DNA from 3 places in the Paenibacillus rhizoryzae genome. Region 3 is predicted to be linked to each of the others. Evidence: predicted binding sites of a transcription regulator. Region 3 holds the regulator's gene; each other region holds the start of a gene.

Region 1 (4,596 bases), on a different contig from region 3:
GCATTTGCAGCGCCATGCCGTAAGCAACCTCCTCCAAGCGAAGCTGCTTCGCGCTGGACTTATAGTCGATGACACGAAGCAGCAGACCATCAGTCGTCTGAGCAGCGTCAACACGGTCAATTCGGCCGACCATCTCCAGCATTTTGCCGTCGGACAGCGGGATCGTAACCGCAGGCAAAGGCCCTTGCGGCCCGAAGCCAATCTCAAGTCCAACCGGTTTAAACTGTGCCCGCCTTGCATGCTCACCCAGAATAACCGCAGCTTGGCTAATGGTATCGCGAAGCTTGCGCGCTACATATTGATGGCGGTTGCTGCTGAACAGGATCTGCGATTGCAGCCTCATTGCGAGCTCGTTTACGATCTCCGTCGAAGCGTCGCGCAGCTGTTCCGGAGTGAGCGAAGCCCAACTGTCGCCTAACGTTTCCGTAAGCCGGTTCAGTGCAGCATGGAACAGCTGTCCGATATCCGGCGCAGCTAGTTTATAAAGGGCTCTCTCACGAAGACGGAGACCATGTATCGCAAAATGTTGAAACGGACAAGACACGAAACGCTCCATCCGAGACACGCTTCCTCGCAACAGCGTTCCATATAGTTGCTCAGCTGTTTCCGGGGAAAGCGTCACTTCCTCATTGGTATATTGCAAAGAAGAAACAAGGCGCTGCAGCTTGTCCTGCCACTGCGGCCGAACGGCAAACCAGTTGTAAGCCTCCCACCAAAGCGGAGCAATCTCGCCGCCATGCTTCCAAATCCGCAATTGCGTGATTAGGTATGAGAGCGTTCGTTCAGGATGTGCCATAAATGCTTGCTGCTCGGACTCCGGCATAGCCGGAACAGGCTCGCCTGCGATTCCCTTCTCCATCATGCCGGGGAAGAGTCCTTTAATATGGCGAATAATTTCGGAAGGAAGCAAGCTTTTCCCTTCTTCATCCGACTGCGGCCAGCTTATCCACAGATGCTCGCTTGGGGTCGTAAGCGCGTTGTAGATCATGAACCGCTCATCCAGCAGCTTGCGACGAACGCCCGGCGCCATGACAAGTCCGCCGTATTCCAGCGTTTCACGCTCCTGCTCGGTCAGTACGCCATCCTCCTGCATGCGCTGCGGCATGACGCCGTCGTTCGCACCGAGCAAATAACAGATTGTGATTTGACCGGAGCGCGTACGATCCATGCTTCCGATCAACACTTGATCAAGCGAAGGCGGAACGGATGCAAGCTTTAAGCTCTCAAGTCCCGTCTCCACCATGCCCGTGAACAGCTCGAGCGGCATCGATTCGCTTCCCGTCATTTCGGTCAGCTGATCGAGCAAATCCATAACGCCGTCCCACAGCTGCCGGTGCTCTCTCGCCCGCAGGGGATTGCCATCCGCAATCGCTTTGCGGCTCCAGCGCTCCATCCGATCCGGCGCTTCGATTGTGACGAGCAGTCTGTACATGGCCTCGCACATTTGTCTGACGCTGCTGGCTTTCTTCATCTCTCTGCTGAATTTTCGCAGAATCGGTACAACCGCTTCCCTGGCGGCCATTATAGCATCAAATTCTCGCAGCTCATTCTCGCCCGCTTGAACGGGATCGCCATCCAGCGTATCTCGCATTAAAGGCTTCCACTGGCTGAGCGTCGTCCATCTGTTGCCGTTCATGCCTGCTGCAAGCGCATAGTTCTCCAGCAAATCAAACGTTTCCCGCGTTATGCTGCCATCCTCTGGAATGAGAAGCTCTGATTTAATACAGCGGAATACGGCTTCATAACGCCAGCCGTGCGTCGCGATTTCCAGCGCGGAACGAATAAACTCGACGAATGGATGATGAAGCGCACCATTCTTCTGATCGAGGAAGAAGGGAATGCCGTAATCGGCGAATACGGCTTTAATATAATCGTTGTAATCAGGCGCATTCCGTACCATAACGGCCATATCCCGATAGCGCAGCCCTTCATCACGTACTCTGCGCGTAATATCGCGAGCTACCGCTTCTACTTCTGCACGGCGATTAGCTGCGGCATGGAGCGATACGCCTCCTTGATTCAACTCAGTCTCCGACAGATTAAGAGGTTTCCTTCCGCCGTAATGGCGTTCCATATGCGCAAGCATCGGGTTTTCCTTGAACCTGTAAGGCGTTCCGCTTAACAGGACAGGCTCTTCGATCTCTACGCCGTTCTCGACTGCCAAATCGCGCAGCTTCATATAGGTCTCCGCAGTCGGCCGGAATAGATCCAGTTCATGCGGCTGCTCGCTTTGTTCGTAAAGCTTGTCCAGACATAGCGTCACCGTCATACCTTTGGAGTACTTCATCAACGTGCCTAGCGCATCGAATTCCTTGGGCGTAAAGCCGTGAAAGCCATCTACCCAAATCTCTGTATCCGCCATAGAAGGCGCTTGATGAAAGCCTTTAACCAGCCAGCTCAAATAATCCTCGGCATCCACATAAAGCCCGTCCAATTCACGCTCAAGGCCTGAGGCTATCATTTGTAGATCATGAAGTTTTCTCCCTAGCAGCGAGCTGCCCTTCTGAGGCATGCGGCTTTCGACGAAGGAGGACAGCTCGTCTGTGCCGATCCCGTATCGTTTCCACTCGGTCATCAGCTCGCCCAGACGTTCGATAAATCCATGCTGGGTCTCGCTGCCTTTGAACAATTGCAGCTGCTCCTCGAGACGGTGGACGATTTTGTAAAGCAGCATATTCTTGCCGTTCTCGCTGATTGGAACCAGTGCCGTGCCGCCAGTCTCCTGCATAATCCGGAAAGACAGACGGCGGAAGCTGAGCGCCTGCGCTCGTATTGAACCACTAAGCTCTGCATGGTTCAGCAATGCGTATTCCGTTTGGAAGGTTGCCTGCTCCGGCACTAATATGACGATCGGCGGCCCATCTGGCTGCGCCAGCAGGCTGCTGCGAATTCGATCCAAACAATAATGGGTCTTACCCGACCCTGACCGGCCAATTACAAATCGGAGCGTCATAATCCGCCAACCTCTTCTCGTTATTCGATTCTACTATTCTACCATACGCCTAATCTTGTTTCACCCCAAAAAGCAAACGTTTGTTCGATTTATATGAAGGTAAATTGTTCTTTGTTCCAGATAACCAATCAACGGAGGAATAATGCCTTACGGTTCGTTAGATTTTCACCCCAGTCATTTGGCTGAAATAATTCTACATTCTACAATTTAAGTTCTACATTCGGCATCCGGCCTTTCATCAGCCCCTTGCAACAAAAAACGTGCAGCGCTAATGCGCTGCACGTTAACCTTATAGCGTTTCAAGAGGCACCGGCACATGGCCATACTTTGGTGCTGCGCCTTTTCCTGCTGCCGACCACTTCACCGCGTTTGCGATGACGCGGATTACGTCTTGATTGTGGTACGTTGGATATGTCTCGTGTCCCGGTCGGAAATAAAAGATATTTCCTTGCCCGCGCTTATACGTGCAGCCGCTGCGGAAGATTTCCCCGCCTTGGAACCAGCTCACGAATACAAGCTCATCCGGTGCCGGAATATCGAAATGCTCGCCGTACATTTCTTCCCGCTCCAGCTCAATAAACTCGCCAATGCCCGCTGCGATCGGGTGCGCGGGATCGACTACCCATAGTCGCTCTTTCTCATCCGCTTCCCGCCATTTGAGCGCGCAGGTTGTGCCCATCAGCTTCTTAAATATTTTAGAATAGTGGCCGGAGTGAAGTACGATCAAACCCATACCTTCCAGCACCCTCGTATAAACGCGCTCCACGATTTCGTCTCGGACTTCATCATGTGCCATATGTCCCCACCAAATCAGCACATCGGTGTTCTGCAGCACTTCTTCGGTTAGTCCGTGTTCTGCCTCATCCAGAGTGGCTGTACAGGTGCTTAACTCATGCGCCTGCAAGCCGCTCGCAATTACCTGATGAATCCCCTGCGGATAAATAGAAGCCGCGGTCGGATTCGTTAGTTCATGCCGATACTCATTCCATATTGTAACTTTTGTCATACTAGCTTATACCTCCCGCTTCCAATGCTGCTTCGCGGACATCCGCAGAAGCAATGGTTCTCTTCTGCTCGGCTGCTTGTTGAATGGCTTCAAGCACCTCTTGATTGCGGTAACCATCCAACAATGAAGGAAGCTCCTCACGAACATGACCTCGGAGCATATCAATGAAATCCTGCATCTGCGTAATATGATACTGCGCAGGCACTTTATGAACACTACTCATACTAATAGATGGGTCTGCTGCATCAACTTGCGGCTGAATCCAAGTCAATTCCTGACCGCGCTCACAGCTGACCGAAACTGTGCCAAGATCGCCATAGATCGTCACTTCCAGCTGATTGCCGGAGCCATAAGCATTGCGGGAGGTTTGAAACACACCTGCAGCTCCGCATTCCAACGTCGCCAAGAAGCCTGTAAAATCATCCACATCCACTGTGCCTACCTTACCTGTTGCCGGGTCCGGACGATTCACGATGAAGGTTTTCATTTGAGCAGACACTTCCGCAATCTCGCCAACGATAAACCGTGCGGCATCGACCATATGGGAACCAAGATCGCCAAGCGCCCCAGTTCCGGTTAATTCGCTGCGGTAGCGCCAGTTCATCGGAGTGCCGACCATCGCAACCCCCCATGATTG
Region 2 (4,596 bases), on a different contig from region 3:
GGGACATATTTGGTTTTCTAGCCGGTTTTTAACCCGATCATACATACTTAATTTGACGAAAATAATCGTTTCGAATCAATTTTTGGAAGGAAAATCGATTCTAGAATAAAGAATACAAACTTATTTTATCTTTTGTGAAAATCAATTGTCAAGCATATGCCCATCCTCATCATCTTCCATTCCGAGAACAGCAGCCTTTACCGCTTCTCTTACCGTATTCATCGGAAACCCGCGGCGCAGCAGAAACACCGCTAATTTCTGTTTCTTCTCGCGAGGTTCACCTTTTATATGTGGCCATTTCTTATGAGCGGCACGTATAGCGATATCCGTCTCTGACTGCTCATTCAGCTTCTGGGAAGCCTGCTTCGCCATGTCTCTGGAGATCCCTCGCTGCACAAGCTCCTGCTGCAATAAGCGGCGCCCTTTCATCTGAGTCCGCATCCGTTCAGAAGCATACATATTGGCATATTGTTTATCGTTTACCAAACCTTCCTGCGTCAGACGCTCGATCGCCTTCTCTGCAGATTCGGGATCAATTTCCTTCCGCGCCAAATACTGCTTAATCTCCTTCTCCGTCCGCTGCCTTGCCCCTAAATAGGATAAAGAAAGAATGTACGCCCGATGCCTGGTGTCTTCTTCGACAATCTGCTTCAGCTCATCCGCATGAATTTCTCTGCCCTTCAGCAGTCGAAATTTAATCAGTAGGTCTTCATGTACGCTGGTGTGCGGTTCTTGCGAATCATTGACAAACAGATGATAGCGCTGCTTGGATTTCCGGTCCTGTTCAACGCCTGTAATTACTAGCACCTCTGTCCCTCCTCCACTTCCACACTCACTTGCTTAATAAATAGAGAAGCACCTTTACAGGTGCTTCTCCCGGTAACCGAACATAATCGGTTTATTCCAAATCCAGATCCAACTCGTCCTCGTCCTCATCGTCCTCGCTGAATGCAGTTCCAGCTGCAGCTGCAGCCGCCATGTTGCTGGCTTCGCGGATCTGCTTCTCGATCACAGCCGCAATGTCCTTATGATCTTTAAGGAATTGCTTCGCGTTCTCACGGCCTTGTCCAAGACGCTCGCCGTTATAGGAGAACCATGCACCGCTCTTCTGAACGATATCCTGCTCAACGCCGATATCCACGATGCTTCCCTCTCTAGAGATGCCTTCGCCATACATGATGTCGACTTCGGCTTGTTTGAAAGGAGGAGCTACTTTGTTCTTAACAACTTTAATACGTGTCCGGTTACCGACAACGTCGTTGCCTTGCTTAATGGACTCGATACGACGAACATCAAGGCGGATTGTGGAGTAGAACTTCAGTGCACGGCCGCCTGGTGTTGTCTCAGGATTACCGAACATAACGCCGACCTTCTCACGAAGCTGGTTGATAAAGATCGTGATCGTCTTCGACTTGCTGATCGCACCGGAGAGCTTGCGAAGTGCTTGCGACATCAAACGCGCTTGCAAACCAACATGGGAATCTCCCATGTCGCCTTCGATTTCCGCTTTCGGCACGAGTGCCGCAACGGAGTCAACAACGACTATGTCTACCGCGCCACTGCGAACCAGTGCTTCCGCGATCTCTAGGCCTTGTTCACCCGTATCCGGCTGAGACAGAAGCAATTCGTCAATGTTAACGCCAAGCTTGCTTGCATACGAAGGATCAAGTGCATGCTCCGCATCGATAAATGCAGCTTGTCCGCCTGCACGTTGTACTTCTGCGATCGCATGAAGCGCAACTGTTGTTTTACCGGAAGATTCCGGTCCGTATACTTCAATAATCCGGCCGCGTGGGAAGCCGCCAATTCCAAGTGCAATATCTAATGCAAGTGCACCGCTGGACACTGTTTCAACTTGCATATGAGTTGATTCACCAAGCTTCATGATGGAGCCTTTACCAAATTGCTTCTCTATTTGACGCAATGCCATTTCTAATGCGGCTTTACGATCTGCCAACGAATCCACATCCCTTATAATTTATACTTTCATGATACCTTGTTTCTACCACTTTGACAAGCGTTTTTGCGAACATATATTCTTATTTCTCATTTGGCCAAATAGAGAGACAAGAAGAAACAGCTATAGCCGCACTTTAGAGGTGCGGCAGGTTTCTTCCTTTAGACCTTCTAGACATATAATCGTGGAAACTTATACATGTCTATAACGTTAAAAAAAGAACCGCAGCAAAGTAATCTTCGCCACGGTTCTTCCGCTAACTAATGTCGATTATAGTCGAAAATTAATCATCTGGCAAGCTTAAATTAGCAATTTATTCTAGCTTATAGCGCCTGCCACAGCCGATAAAGAAGTGACTTCGCCGCACGAAGTCGAATAATGCCTCTGCTGCCGCTAAGATGCGCCGTGAACACCTGAGTTGGCTTCCCGCGCTCCGAAAGTCCAAAATACACAAGTCCGACCGGTTTCCCCTCGGACTCGGCCGGACCGGCTACACCGGTTAACGATACGCCGAAATCGCTGTCTGCGAGTTCGCGCACCCGCTCCGCCATAAGCGCCGCGGTAGATTCGCTGATTGCACCAGGTGCATCTGTTCCTTCGAGCTGCGACATCGGGATGCTCAGCAATTTATGTTTCATTAAATTGGTGTACGTGACGACGCCGCCAACGAACTCTCCGCTGCTCCCGGGCACCTGTGTCACGAGCTGCGAGAATAAACCGCCTGTAAGACTCTCAGCGCTGGCTAGCGAGCGTCCGGTTGCGCGCAGCTGTCTTATGACGGCTTCCTCAAGCGGAATGTCCTCACGAGCGTACAGATGCGTACCAACGCGTGCAAGAATTTGCTCCTCTGCGGACTTGAGCCGCGCTTCTGCCTCCTGCTCGTCCAATGCTTTCGTCGAAATCCGAATGGCGACTTCGCCTTCTTTGGCATATGGAGCAATCGACGGATCCGATTGACCTTCAATTAAATCAATGATGGCCTGCTCCAAGCTGGATTCACCGATTCCGGCGAACATAAGCAAACGCGAGAACAGCTTGCGCTCTTCCCCCATGACGGATCTGATCCACGCTTTAGCCGGCCCATCAAACATCGGTTTCATTTCACGCGGCGGCCCTGGTAACAGCACATAGCTCGTTCCATCCAAGGTAAGCGCATTTCCTACAGCTAACCCCGCATCATTCATCAGCGGATCGCTGCCTTCGATCAGATGCGCCTGACGACGGTTGCTCTCCACCATATGAATACCGCGCGAACTGAACAACTCTTCTATTTTGTCCATGGACGGCTGATGGATCTCAATGGGACGGTTCAAATAATCCGCCAGTGCGTCCTTCGTTAAGTCGTCCATCGTCGGCCCAAGGCCGCCGGTAAAGAGAATGAGATCGGCTCTTGTGCGCGCAAGCTCGATCGCTTGGCGGATCCGGCCGGCATTATCGCCGACGACGGTTTGAAAATAAACATCAACGCCAAGCTCCGCAAGCCCTTGAGACAAATATGTAGCATTCGTATTCACAGTCTGACCCAGAAGCAATTCCGTACCTACAGCAATAATTTCAGCGCGCATGACAGCAGCTCCAATCTATGTATAAGGTGGAATAGAAACTCGATTGAGGAAAAGCAAAGCATCACCCCTTCCTGAAGAACAGAAGAAGTGATGCTACATGTTCAATGCCGGTTTAGGCTACCGGAATGAGATTTTTATTTTTCACAAAATAATCGATACCGGAGTAAACCGTGATGAGTGCCGCTGCATAACTAGAGATCAAATCGAAAGGAAAGTCCAGAAACGCAAACGGGAAATTGTTAAGCAATAACGCGATAATCATCGTAATTTGAACGGCTGTCTTCCATTTGCCCCACGTGCTGGCAGCCAGAACAGAGCCTTCAAGCAGTGCAATCTGGCGAAGGCCGGTGACTGCAAACTCACGACTAATGATTACGATCGCGATCCAAGCATCAAGCTTAGCCATTTCGACAAGCGAAATAAGCACCGCCGCAACTAACAGCTTGTCTGCCAGCGGATCTAACAGCTTGCCCAAATTAGTGACGATTTTGTTCTTGCGTGCAATATAGCCGTCAAGTCCATCTGTGCTCGCTGCAACGATAAAGACCAGCGCGGCCAAAATCTGATTCCAAGTAATGGAAAAATCATCATAGGTGAGCGGCTTGAGATCAACATTGATCAGCAGCAGCACCATAATTATAGGCACCAAAAAGATGCGGACAAGCGTAATGCGGTTGGCTAAATTCACGCGAGCCCCTCCCCGGACATATCAAACTCATAAGCATGCGTAATACGCACTCTTTGAATTTCGCCGATTGCGGCCTTACATTTCGAGATAAACACTTCACCGTCAATCTCAGGTGCATCGTATTCCGAGCGGCCAACGTATACATCACTGCGGCCGTCATAGCGTTCTACCAGCACGTCGATCTCTTTGCCGACATGTTTGCCGCTAAGCTCTTTGGATACTTCGCGCTGAATTTCCATAAGCGTATTGGAGCGCCACTCTTTCACATCGTCAGGAACAGCATCCGGCAAACGAACCGCTGGAGTATCCTCTTCCGCTGAATACGTGAACACGCCCAAACGATCAAATTTCATCTCGCGAACGAAATCGCACAGTCGCTCGAAATC
Region 3 (4,596 bases):
AATGATGTTCGACGGCTCGTCCATCGAAGGATATGTGCGGATTGAAGAATCCGACATGTACCTCTATCCGGACCTTGATACATGGGTTGTATTCCCGTGGGTTGCAGAAGATCGTATTGCCCGTCTGATCTGTGACGTATATATGCCTGACGGTACGCCATTTGCCGGAGATCCGCGCGGCATTCTGAAGCGCGTTCTGAAGGAAGCGGACGAGCTTGGCTTTACTGCAATGAACGTTGGTCCAGAACCGGAATTTTTCCTATTCAAAACAGATGAGAAAGGCAACCCAACTACAGAGCTTAACGACCAAGGTGGATACTTCGACCTTGCTCCGATGGATCTTGGTGAGAACTGCCGCCGTGAAATCGTATTGACACTGGAAGAAATGGGCTTTGAAATCGAAGCTTCTCACCATGAGGTGGCTCCGGGCCAGCACGAAATCGACTTCAAATATGCGGATGCGATTAAAGCAGCCGATCAAATTCAAACGTTCAAGCTGGTTGTCAAAACGATTGCTCGCCAGCACGGACTGCATGCTTCGTTCATGCCTAAACCGCTATTCGGTGTAAATGGTTCCGGTATGCACTGTCACCAGTCGTTGTTCCGCGGCAACGTGAACGCGTTCTACGATGAGAGCGACAAGCTTGGCCTAAGCCAAATAGCTCGTTATTACATGGCCGGTGTACTGAACCATGCACGTGCTTTCTCAGCGATTACTAACCCTACAGTAAATTCGTACAAGCGTCTGGTTCCGGGCTATGAAGCACCTTGTTACGTAGCATGGTCTGCAAGTAACCGTAGTCCGATGATTCGTATTCCTGCCTCGCGCGGTCTAAGCACACGGATAGAAGTCCGCAGCCCAGACCCCGCGGCTAATCCATACCTGGCTCTTGCTGTTATGCTTAAAGCAGGCCTTGACGGTATCCGCAACAAGACTCCGCTGCCGGCTCCGACTGACCGTAACATCTACGTGATGACGGATGAGGAGCGTATCGAAGAGGGCATCCCTACCTTGCCGGATGACTTGAAAGAAGCATTGACAGAGCTGCTTCGCAGCGAAGTCATTTGTGAAGCGCTTGGCGATCACGCGCTTGCTCACTTCTATGAGCTTAAAGAAATCGAGTGGGACATGTACCGTACGCAAATCCACGAGTGGGAACGCGATCAGTACTTGACGCTCTACTAGAACCGACGAAACCCTTGATGCCATCCGGCGTTGAGGGTTTTTTTGCGTCTATGGGAGGAAGTGTGTCCGCACTTGTACCTCTGCTTTCGCATAGTATGCCACAATAGCCATTCATGAAGGAGGAGCCTATGTGAGGAAGAAAGCAGCGACAAAAGAGGAGCAACCGTTTCGTCTTACCGGGGCGATATTAAAACACGTAGCAGCAACGATGGTGCCATTCTTTAAGAAAATTGTACAGAGCTATTCCTATGCGTTGAAGTGGTCGAAGGCTATAAGAGGCGCGGACTTAGATACTTTATCGGCATTGTTTAAATCCGTGGTGCCATCTGCTGATTTGGACGGTTTCTCTACAAACGGCATTGGCTATTTCTTTGATTTCAAGTTTCCGGAACCGATCCTGCTATATTCCGCCGGCACGACGATACCACCGGGGTCGACCCAATTTACGTTCTCCACTCCGATTCATCGCGCTATTGCTAGAGCGGTCTTGCCTTTCTACAGAGCGCTTTTATCTTCTTCAACATACGCTGCAGCGGTAGCCGCAGCTGTGAACAATAAGAATCGAACTCGATTATCCAATTTGATTCGACAAAAAGTAACGGCATATGCGCTGAAATCCATTCAAATTGATTTCTCGGGCATTGCTTTAAACTTCAAGTACAAGAGCAGTAAATTCACTTATCGTCAGTTGTTGTTCCGAGAATTGTAGGTTAGCTGACATAACGGAGGCACATCTGCGCGGGGCAGACAGAAAAGGGGCATTTCCGATCGCTGCTGCAGCGATAAGGAAATGCCCCTTTGATGCGTGTATTAGTGGATGTCGCGGAAAAGTCCGATGACTTTACCTAGAATGGAGACGTTACGCAGACGGATCGGTTCCATCGTCGAGTTCTCCGGTTGAAGACGGATATGATCCTTTTCTTTATAGAAGGTCTTCACAGTAGCTTCGTCTTCTTCTGTCATTGCAACGACGATATCGCCGTTCGAAGCGGTTTGCTGTTGGCGGACAATGACGTAATCGCCGTTATGAATGCCTGCTTCGATCATACTTTCTCCAACGACGTTAAGAATAAAGACGTTGTGGTCGCCGACTCTGTCAGCCGGAAGGGGGAAGTAATCCTCGATATTCTCTGTTGCCGTAATCGGTACACCGGCAGTTACCTTACCTACTACAGGAACCTTCGCGATGGAAAGCGGGAATGGAATCTCGTTGTCTTCGCCGTCCAAAATCTCGATTGCGCGAGGTTTGGTTGGATCGCGGCGAATAAGGCCTTTCTTCTCCAGGCGATCAAGATGGCCGTGGACAGTTGAGCTGGAAGCGAGTCCGACCGCTTCACCGATCTCACGAACGGAAGGCGGATAGCCTTTCTCGCGTACTTCCGTCTTAATGAATTCTAGTATCGCCTGCTGGCGGTTTGAAAGTTTCGACACCGGAATCACTCCAAAGTTTCATTTGTGTCAAATTATAGCACAGAACCGGAGTTCGTACAAACATAAGTTCGAGAAACACAGGTTCGCATATTTTTACGAACAAATGTTCCAAAAACGCTTGACCACAAACAAATGTTCGTGTTATTCTAAGTTTAACAAATAGAACAAACGTTTGGGGTGCTGGAGAATGATGACAACGATGTCCACTTACTCTTCTAATTATAAAGGTGAAACTCGCAATAGTCGCGCTGTGAAGCGCACTTGGCAAGATAGAAGAACAGAACGCTTATTAATGAGACTTGCTGCAGCAACACTGTTCTTCGTACTGCTCTTCACAGGACTGTCACTGATGACAAGCCAAGCGAACAGCGAACATCCGGCAGCACCTACAGCTTCGGAGCAGATCGTCGTTGTTGGGTCCGGTGACACGCTATGGAACATCGCAAGCAGTATTCGGAAAGAAGGTGAAGATATTCGCCATGTTGTATTCAACTTAAAACAACGAAACAACTTGACCTCTAGTTCGCTGCAAGCCGGACAATCCTTGATTATACCCGTTGAATAAATAGATGCACGGTTTCAGCTTCTTATAGTAGGAGTACATCCTTACATTACGATCCGAGTGGATCCGCATTCACAAGTCTGAGTCTTCACTGCTCAGGCTTTTTTCATTTCTAGCGGCATAACGTAATAATAAGGCGAACCAGATGCGGATAAAGCACGGCCAAGACAGGTCGATTCAAGCCCCAGATAGGGCCATTTCGCCTTGACAATGGGCAATTAAAAATGTCAAAGTAAAGAATGACATGTTGGCCGAATCAGGAAAGGAGCATAATGGAAATGGAAAAGATCATCGCCCGTATTAATGAACTCTCCCGAAAGAACAAAACAGTAGGGTTATCACCGGAGGAACTGGTCGAACGCGACGAGCTTCGCCGTTTATATCTTGAGAATTTCAAGAAAAACTTCCGTAATCAACTCGATACCATTAAATATGTGGAAGACGAAGAGGACGGGGAAGGTACGATCAAGCATTAGCAGCAGTCTATTCGAAGGAGGACATGTAGCATGCAATATCGTTTACTGGGCCGCAGCGGTTTAGCTGTTTCGGAGCTTTGTTTAGGTACGATGACGTTCGGTAACACAACGAGCGAGACGGATTCGATAGAGATGATGAATCGTTTCTTCGAGAAAGGCGGCAATTTCCTCGATACAGCGAACGTATATGTATCCGGGCGTTCGGAAGAGATTGTAGGTAAGGCGATTAAAGACAGACGCTCCGAAGTTGTTCTCGCCACGAAAGTGAGATTCGCGACCGAGAATCATCCAAACGGCGTCGGGGTTTCCAGAAAGCATATTATGGATGCCGTCGAAGCAAGCTTGAAGAGACTTGATACCGACTATATCGACCTCTACCAAGTGCATGTTTGGGATCACGCTACACCGATTGAAGAGACGCTTCGCGCACTCGATGATCTGGTTACTTCAGGTAAAGTGCGTTATATCGGCTGTTCCAATTTCTTCGCCTGGCAGTTAATGAAGTCTTTGTCTACCAGCGATTGGAATCGATATGTCCGGTTTATCTCCATTCAACCGCAATACAGTTTGGTTAGTCGTGAGATGGATCGCGAAATGCTATCCTTATGTTTGGAAGAGAATGTTGGTATTATCCCTTGGGCACCATTAGGCGGCGGGTTCCTGACAGGCAGGTATACGAAAGAGGAGCCTGTAAGCGGGAGATTAACGTCCAAGCAGGGTGAGAGCTCATGGGCAATTCGGGCAAACGAAGGTAACTTCGCAGTGCTTGAAGCTGTACTAAGCGCAGCAAAGGAGCTGGAGCGAACACCTGCTCAAGTCGCGCTCTCTTGGCTGCTTCAACGCAAGGGGATTACTTCGCCAATCTTTGGTGCAAGCACTTTGGAACAGTTTGAAGATAATATGGGGGCGATCGGCTGGACGATGCCGGATTCGGTATGGAA

Evidence for each region. The regulator LexA, encoded in region 3, represses DNA repair genes until DNA is damaged. The targets are predictions, from matches to a motif close to CGAACATATGTTCG.
Region 1: a site for LexA is predicted at 3,027-3,040, ahead of addB (helicase-exonuclease AddAB subunit AddB). Genes of this name have one in related genera too.
Region 2: a site for LexA is predicted at 2,027-2,040, ahead of recA (recombinase RecA). Genes of this name have one in related genera too.

What each region holds. Positions count from the first base shown of each region.
Region 1 covers NZ_JCAALT010000003.1:113,469-118,064, reverse strand. The annotation lists gene addB (helicase-exonuclease AddAB subunit AddB) at 1-2,953, opposite strand, end outside; gene AC6ESO_RS09305 (ThuA domain-containing protein) at 3,243-3,959, opposite strand; gene AC6ESO_RS09300 (Gfo/Idh/MocA family protein) at 3,961-4,596, opposite strand, start outside.
Region 2 covers NZ_JCAALT010000003.1:590,151-594,746, reverse strand. The annotation lists gene AC6ESO_RS11760 (RecX family transcriptional regulator) at 142-807, opposite strand; gene recA (recombinase RecA) at 899-1,957, opposite strand; gene AC6ESO_RS11750 (competence/damage-inducible protein A) at 2,281-3,522, opposite strand; gene pgsA (CDP-diacylglycerol--glycerol-3-phosphate 3-phosphatidyltransferase) at 3,635-4,210, opposite strand; gene rimO (30S ribosomal protein S12 methylthiotransferase RimO) at 4,207-4,596, opposite strand, start outside.
Region 3 covers NZ_JCAALT010000001.1:672,576-677,171, forward strand. The annotation lists gene glnA (type I glutamate--ammonia ligase) at 1-1,186, shown strand, start outside; gene AC6ESO_RS02985 (hypothetical protein) at 1,317-1,895, shown strand; gene lexA (transcriptional repressor LexA) at 1,997-2,617, opposite strand; gene AC6ESO_RS02995 (LysM peptidoglycan-binding domain-containing protein) at 2,805-3,182, shown strand; gene AC6ESO_RS03000 (DUF896 domain-containing protein) at 3,452-3,655, shown strand; gene AC6ESO_RS03005 (aldo/keto reductase) at 3,686-4,596, shown strand, end outside.